2 regions of the Streptomyces sp. NPDC054842 genome follow, and region 2 is predicted to be linked to the other one. Evidence: predicted binding sites of a transcription regulator. Region 2 holds the regulator's gene; the other holds the start of a gene.

Region 1 (3,405 bases), on a different contig from region 2:
CCGTTGTGGGAGGTGTGTGTCTGCTCCATCGCCCGCCCCTGAGTGTGCTTTCCGGAATCCGTGGGGTGATCCCATGACTGCGCTTGACGCTTGAATGATCGGCGTCAGGGAAGCAGAGTACGGGCAGTCACCACGGCTCGGCTATCCAGGCCTTACCGCGAGATGCACCACGTCGGGAACGCCCCGGGCAACGGGGATCTCTTCGGTACGCACCTGTTGGAATCCGGCATTCCGCAAGGTTCCTTCAAATTCCGGAGAGGGCTGCGCGGACCACACCGCGAGCACCCCGCCGGGGCTCAACACCCTTGCGCAGCTTGCCAGTCCGGCCTGCGAGTACAGGCTGTCGTTGCCCTCGGTGACCGTCCAGCCGGGTCCGTTGTCGATGTCCAGGCACAGCGCGTCGTACGTGTCGGATGTCTCATTGACGTACGCGACGAGATCGGCCTCGACGACGGCGGTCCGCGGGTCGGCGAGGGCGTCCGCGGACAGCGCGGACAGCGGTCCCGAGCGGTGCCAGCCGATGATGGCCGGTTCCCGCTCCACGACCGTGATGCGGCCCCAGCGGGGATCGGCGGCGGCGTGTGTGAGCGAGAAGCCGACGCCGAGTCCGCCGATCAGCACGCCGGGCCGCGCCCGCCCGTCCAGGGCGCCGTACGCGGCGTCGACCAGCAGCCGCTCCGAGCGGCCGTCGGAGGTGTCCATCAGGAAGCAGCCGTTGGCGATGATCTGCAGCAGCCCTCCGTGGCGCCGCAGCGCGACCTCGCCGTACGGGCCCTCCCGGCGGTCGATGACCACAGGGGTGTCGTACGTGGCAGTCATGGCGCCCATCCTGGCATCGCCGGCGCCGCGGCCCCGGCGATTTTCACCCGGTGAACCGGGCGCTCGTCAGCGGCGCGTCCACCCGCCACCCCAGGGACTCGTACAGCGCCCGTCCGTCCGGTGTGCCGGCCAGGACTCCCGTGCCGGCGCCCGCGGCGACGGCCAGGCCGGTGAGCGCGCGCATCACCAGCCGGCCCAGGCCCCTGCGGCGGTGCGCGGGGGCCGTCTCGATCCGGTCGAAGACCGCGGTGGCGCCGGTCGGCGCGACGTGTCCGTGCGCGGCCCAGGAGCCGTCCGCCGACAGGACGAGGGCGTGCCCGACGCCGCCGCGCGACCAGGTCCGCAGGCGGTAGCCGTCCGGCGGCGAGTGGGCGCCGTCCGACGGCGCCGCTTCCGCCGCCGGGCCGGTGGCCGTCAGCGGGGCGGTCATGAGGATTCCCGGCCCCGCGTCCGCCGCCGGGCAGGCTGCCGTCGGTGGGGCGGTCATGAGGTTTCCCGGCCCCGCGTCCGCCGGGCCGGTGGCCGTCAGCGGGGCGGTCATGAGGAAACCCGGCACCGGGTCCACCCACCAGCCGTCGCCGAGCCAGGGCCCCACGGCCGCCGGCTCCGCGAAGACCTTGAGCCACACGCCGGTCCCCGTCACCGCGTCCGCGACCTCGCGCACGGCGGCCTCCCGGACGGCGTCCCCGGTCGCCGCCAGGACGTGCCGGGTCACGTGGTCCGGCAGTCCCACGTCGATCGTGAACCCCCAGGGACCGACCACGGGCGGAGCCGCCCCGCGCGAGACGACCCACCCGTCCACCCATGCCCGCACGATCCCGGTCACCGCATCCCCCGTAATGGTCATTCAGCCTTGTGGACTATTACGTGAGGACGGTACCCGGGCCGCCGTCCAGGGCGACAGCGGTGATCGCTGAGAGCGAACGCGGCCGGGGGAACAATCGGCGGCTCATGTGCATTGAGTCGGCATAGCTCAACTTGACTGCCGAAGGGGAGATCATGGCTGCTGAGTCCACGGCGTTCACACCGCTCGCCCTGCCCGTGCTGCCGCTCGACGACGAGGTCGTGCTGCCCGGGATGGTGGTTCCGCTGGACCTCAACGACACCGACGTCCGCGCCGCCGTGGAGGCCGCCCAGGCCGCCGCGCGGTCCGAACCCGGCAAGCCGAAGGTGCTGCTCGTCCCGCGCATCGACGGGTCGTACCCGGGCACGGGTGTGCTCGGCACCGTCGAGCAGGTCGGCCGCCTGGCCGACGGTGACCCGGGCGCGCTGATCCGCGGCCGTGCCCGCGTGAAGATCGGCGCGGGGACCACCGGCCCCGGCGCCGCCCTCTGGGTCGAGGGCACGAGGATCGACGAGACCGTGCCCGACCCGCTGCCCGGCCAGGTCACGGACCTGGTCAAGGAGTACAAGGCCCTCGCCACCAGCTGGCTGCGCAAGCGCGGCGCCTGGCAGGTCGTGGACCGCGTCCAGGCCATCGACGACGTCTCCGCCCTCGCCGACAACTCCGGCTACTCGCCCTTCCTGTCCACGGAACAGAAGGTGGCGCTGCTGGAGACGACCGACCCGGTCGCCCGGCTGAAGCTCGCGACCGAGCAGCTCCGCGAGCACCTCGCCGAGCAGGACGTCGCCGAGTCCATCGCCAAGGACGTCCAGGAAGGCGTCGACAAGCAGCAGCGCGAGTTCCTGCTGCGCCGGCAGCTCGAAGCCGTACGCAAGGAACTGCGCGAGCTGAACGGCGACGCCCAGGACGGCGAGGAGTCCGACGACTACCGGGCGCGCGTCGAGGCCGCCGATCTCCCCGAGAACGTCCGCGAGGCCGCTTTCAAGGAGGTCGAGAAGCTGGAGCGCGCCAGCGACCAGTCGCCCGAGGGCTCCTGGATCCGCACCTGGCTCGACACGGTGCTCGAACTGCCGTGGAACGAGCGCACCGACGACAGCGCCTCCGCGTACGACATCCAGGGCGCCCAGCGCGTGCTGGACGCCGAGCACGCGGGACTCCAGGACGTGAAGGAGCGCATCACCGAGTACCTGGCGGTGCGCAAGCGGCGCAGCGACCGGGGCCTCGGCGTGGTCGGCGGGCGGCGCGGCGGTGCCGTGCTGGCGCTCGTCGGACCGCCCGGAGTCGGCAAGACCTCGCTCGGCGAGTCGGTCGCGCACGCCATGGGCCGCAAGTTCGTCCGGGTCGCCCTCGGCGGCGTGCGGGACGAGGCCGAGATCCGCGGCCACCGCCGTACGTACGTCGGCGCGCTGCCCGGCCGGATCGTCCGCGCCATCAAGGAGGCCGGGTCGATGAACCCGGTCGTGCTGCTCGACGAGATCGACAAGGTCGGCTCCGACTTCCGCGGCGACCCGGCCGCGGCCCTGCTCGAAGTGCTCGACCCGGCGCAGAACCACACCTTCCGCGACCACTACCTGGAGGTCGAGCTCGACCTCTCCGACGTGGTCTTCCTGGCCACGGCCAACGTGCTCGAAGCCATCCCGGAGGCGCTGCTCGACCGCATGGAGCTGGTCCGCCTGGACGGCTACACCGAGGACGAGAAGGTCGTCATCGCCCGCGACCACCTGCTCCCGCGCCAGCTGGAG
Region 2 (3,405 bases):
CGTACGACTTGTAGACGCTCATGAACTGGTCGCCCGACACGATGCGCTGCACGGCGTCCAGTTCGGCGTCCTGGCCGGTGACCGGCGGGAGCTTGGTGGCGCCGGTCTCCTTGAGGGCGGAGATGATCGCGCCCGCCATGCCGTCGTTGGCGGAGTAGACGCCGGCGATGTTGTCCAGGCCGATGGCCGTGATCGCCTTCTCCATGTTGACCTTGGCGTTCTCCGGCTTCCAGTCCTTGGTGTCGAAGCGCTCGGCGATGTCCACCTTGCCCTGGAGCTCGGAGAGGGCGCCCGCCTTGAACTGCGCGGCGTTCGGGTCGGTTTCCGAGCCGTTCATCATGACGATCTTGCGGTTGTCCGAGCCGGGGCCGAGCGCCTCCACGAGGGCCCTGCCCTGCACCTGCCCGACGAGTTCGTTGTCGAACGAGATGTACGCGTCGATCGGCCCCTGTGCCAGGCGGTCGTACGCGATGACGGGGATGCCCGCCTCCTTGGCCTTGCGCACGGCGCCCGCGATGGTCTTGGCGTCGACCGCGTCCAGCAGGACGACGTCCACCTTGTCGGCCACCATCTGTTCGAGCTGCGCGCTCTGCCGCGCCGCGTCCTGCTCGGCGTTGGCGTACTCGACGCGCCCCTTGTCATTGGTGAGGTCGGCGACCTTCTTCTCGATGATGGGGTAGTCGAACTTCTCGTACCGGGAGTTCTCCTTCTCCGGAAGGAGCAGGCCGACCGTGATGTCGTCGCCCTTCTTGGGGCTCGCGGAACTGCCGTCGCCCCCGATGCCGTCGACCACGCCACAGGCGGCGAGCGGGGCAGCCATGGCAAATGCGCCCAAGGCTATGGCAGTACGACGCATACGGAATCGGGTGTTCACTTCATGTGCCTTCCGGACGAGGGCGCAGCTTTGCGACCAGGTGGCTGAAAGCCAACGCGCCGATCACCGCAGCGTCAAGGAGTAACCACTTAACGAGATGGCAACGGACTTCCGTGTTCGGCTTGTGAAAGTACCAACTCGCCGGACGTGCGCGAACGTTGCACCCTCTCCACCTCGTGGAATGTTCGTGCGACCCCGGCGGCGGCCCCATCTGTCACGGACGGTAGTCACTTGCGTACAACGCCTCCCCGTGCGAGCCTGGTCCCTCACCCCTGTTATCGAACACCTGTTCCCGTAGCGGGTGGAGGGAGGCCGTCGGTGAGCGGCGCACGGGCGACGGGGAGCGCGGTGTGGATCGGCTCGCTCATCCGCCGCTTCCCCGATCTCGTCGAGGCACTGGCCCACGGGGCCCGGCAGGAACTCGGGGACGGCCCCGTGGGCGCCCCGGACGGCGGACCCGCCCACCCGGTGCGGCTGCACCTCGCGGACGCCGTGCGCGACATCACGGACGGCGTGGCCGAGCTGGAGGAGGCGGTCCGCGAGCGGCTCGGGCTGCGGCCCGTCGCACCCGCGCCGGTGCCCGTGCGGCTGCGCCGCGTCGCGGGGCTCCTGGAACGCATCGGCGGCGACCCGCTGCTCGCCGCGCACGTCGGGGAGGAGGCCCGGCGGATGGCGGCGCGCTGCGCCCGGGCGCTGGGCGACCCCGAGCCGTCGGTACGGCTGCCGGGCCGCTGCCCGCGCTGCGGAGCGGCGTCCCTGCGGGCGTTCCCCGAGCCGGCCGAGGTGCGGTGCGCCGACCCCGCCTGCGCCGCCCCGCCGGACGACGGCGGGGACGGTGAACTCCCCCCGGCCACCGAGGGGTCCGTGGACGCGTGAAGGGGCCGGGAGGTCTCCCTCCCGGCCCCTTCACGTGTGAGCGACGCCCGCGACGGCTACTCGGACGACCGCTTCGGCCGCCAGACCACCAGCGCGCTCGTCTGCTGGACGTCCTGGTACGGCACCAGGTCCCGGCGGTACGAGGCGTGGACGGCGGCCTCGCGCTGCTGCATCGCGGCCGCGGCTCCGTCGAGGGCCGCCTCCATCTCCGCGACCCGGGACTGGAGCGCGGCGACCTGGTTCTCCAGCTCGATGATGCGCTTGATGCCCGCGAGGTTGATGCCCTCGTCCTGCGACAACTGCTGCACCGTACGCAGCAGTTCGATGTCGCGGGCCGAGTAGCGCCGGCCCCGCCCGGCCGTGCGGTCCGGGGAGACCAGGCCGAGGCGGTCGTACTGACGCAGGGTCTGCGGGTGCAGACCGGAGAGCTGGGCCGCCACCGAGATGACGTAGACCGGCGTCTCCTCGGTCAGTTCGTACGGGTTGCGTCGACGGCCGATTCCGTCCATGGCGTCCTCATGCTCCCTTCGCGGCCTGGAACAGCTCCGCCCGCGGATCCTCCTCCGCGGTCGCCTCGCGATACGCCTCCAGCGCGTCGCGAGCCTTGCCCGAGAGGTCCGCGGGGACGGCGACCTCGACGGTGACCAGCAGGTCGCCGCGCGTGCCGTCCTTGCGGACCGCGCCCTTGCCCCGGGCGCGCATGGTGCGTCCGTTGGGCGTGCCGGGCGGCAGCTTCAGCGTGACCGGCGGCCCGCCCAGCGTGGGCACGCGCACCTCGCCCCCGAGCGCCGCCTCCGGGTAGGTGACGGGCACGGTGACGGTGAGGTTGTCGCCCTTGCGGCCGAAGACCGGGTGGGCGGCGACGTGCACGACGACGTAGAGGTCGCCGGCGGGACCGCCGCGCTCGCCCGGCGCTCCCTTGCCGCGCAGCCGGATCCGCTGGCCGTCGCTGACGCCGGCCGGGATGCGGACCTGCATCGTGCGCGAGGACTTGGCCCGGCCGCTGCCCCGGCAGACCTCGCAGGGGTTCTCCGCGATCAGGCCGCGGCCCTTGCAGTCGGGGCACGGGTCGGTCAGCGAGAAACCGCCGCCCGATCCGCGGGCCACCTGGCCGGTGCCGACGCACGTCGGGCACACGCGCGGTGTGCCGTTCGCGTCGCCGGTGCCCGAACAGGCCTTGCAGGGCGACTGGGAGGACATGCGCAGCGGCACCGTCGCGCCGTCCACCGCCTCCGTGAAGCTCAGCGTGACCTCGGACTCGACGTCCTGGCCCCGCCGGGGTTGCGTCCGGGCGCCGGTGCCCGCGCCGCCGCGGTTGAACAGCCCGCCGAAGACGTCGCCGATGCCTCCGCCGAAACCGCCCGCCGCGGTGCCGCCCTGGGCGCCGCCCCCGAAGAGGTCGCCCAGGTCGAAGTTGAAGGAGCCGCCGCCGGCACCGGGACCGGGCCGGAAGCCGCCGTTGCCGAAGAGGGCGCGGGCCTCGTCGTACTCCTTGCGCTTCTTGGGGTCACCGAGGACGTCGTTCGCCTCGGAGATCTCCTTGAAGCGCTCCTCCGCCTTGGCGTTGCCCTTGTTGGCGTCCGGGTGGAACTCGCGGGCGAGCTTCCGGTACGCCTTCTTGATCTCGGCCTCGGTGGCGTCCTTGGGGACGCCGA

The links. The regulator HspR, encoded in region 2, represses chaperone genes until heat shock. The targets are predictions, from matches to a motif close to TTGAGNNNNNNNNNCTCAA.
Region 1: lon (endopeptidase La) is a predicted target of HspR. The motif match lies at 1,778-1,796, and genes of this name have one in related genera.

The regions. Positions count from the first base shown of each region.
Region 1 covers NZ_JBSGZN010000008.1:149,438-152,842, reverse strand. Annotated here, with positions in the region: gene ACWGIS_RS09045 (response regulator transcription factor) at 1-29, opposite strand, end outside; gene ACWGIS_RS09040 (spermidine synthase) at 142-819, opposite strand; gene ACWGIS_RS09035 (GNAT family N-acetyltransferase) at 863-1,666, opposite strand; gene lon (endopeptidase La) at 1,819-3,405, shown strand, end outside.
Region 2 covers NZ_JBSGZN010000004.1:17,763-21,167, reverse strand. Annotated here, with positions in the region: gene ACWGIS_RS04485 (sugar ABC transporter substrate-binding protein) at 1-856, opposite strand, end outside; gene ACWGIS_RS04480 (hypothetical protein) at 1,193-1,750, shown strand; gene ACWGIS_RS04475 (heat shock protein transcriptional repressor HspR) at 1,807-2,259, opposite strand; gene dnaJ (molecular chaperone DnaJ) at 2,267-3,405, opposite strand, start outside.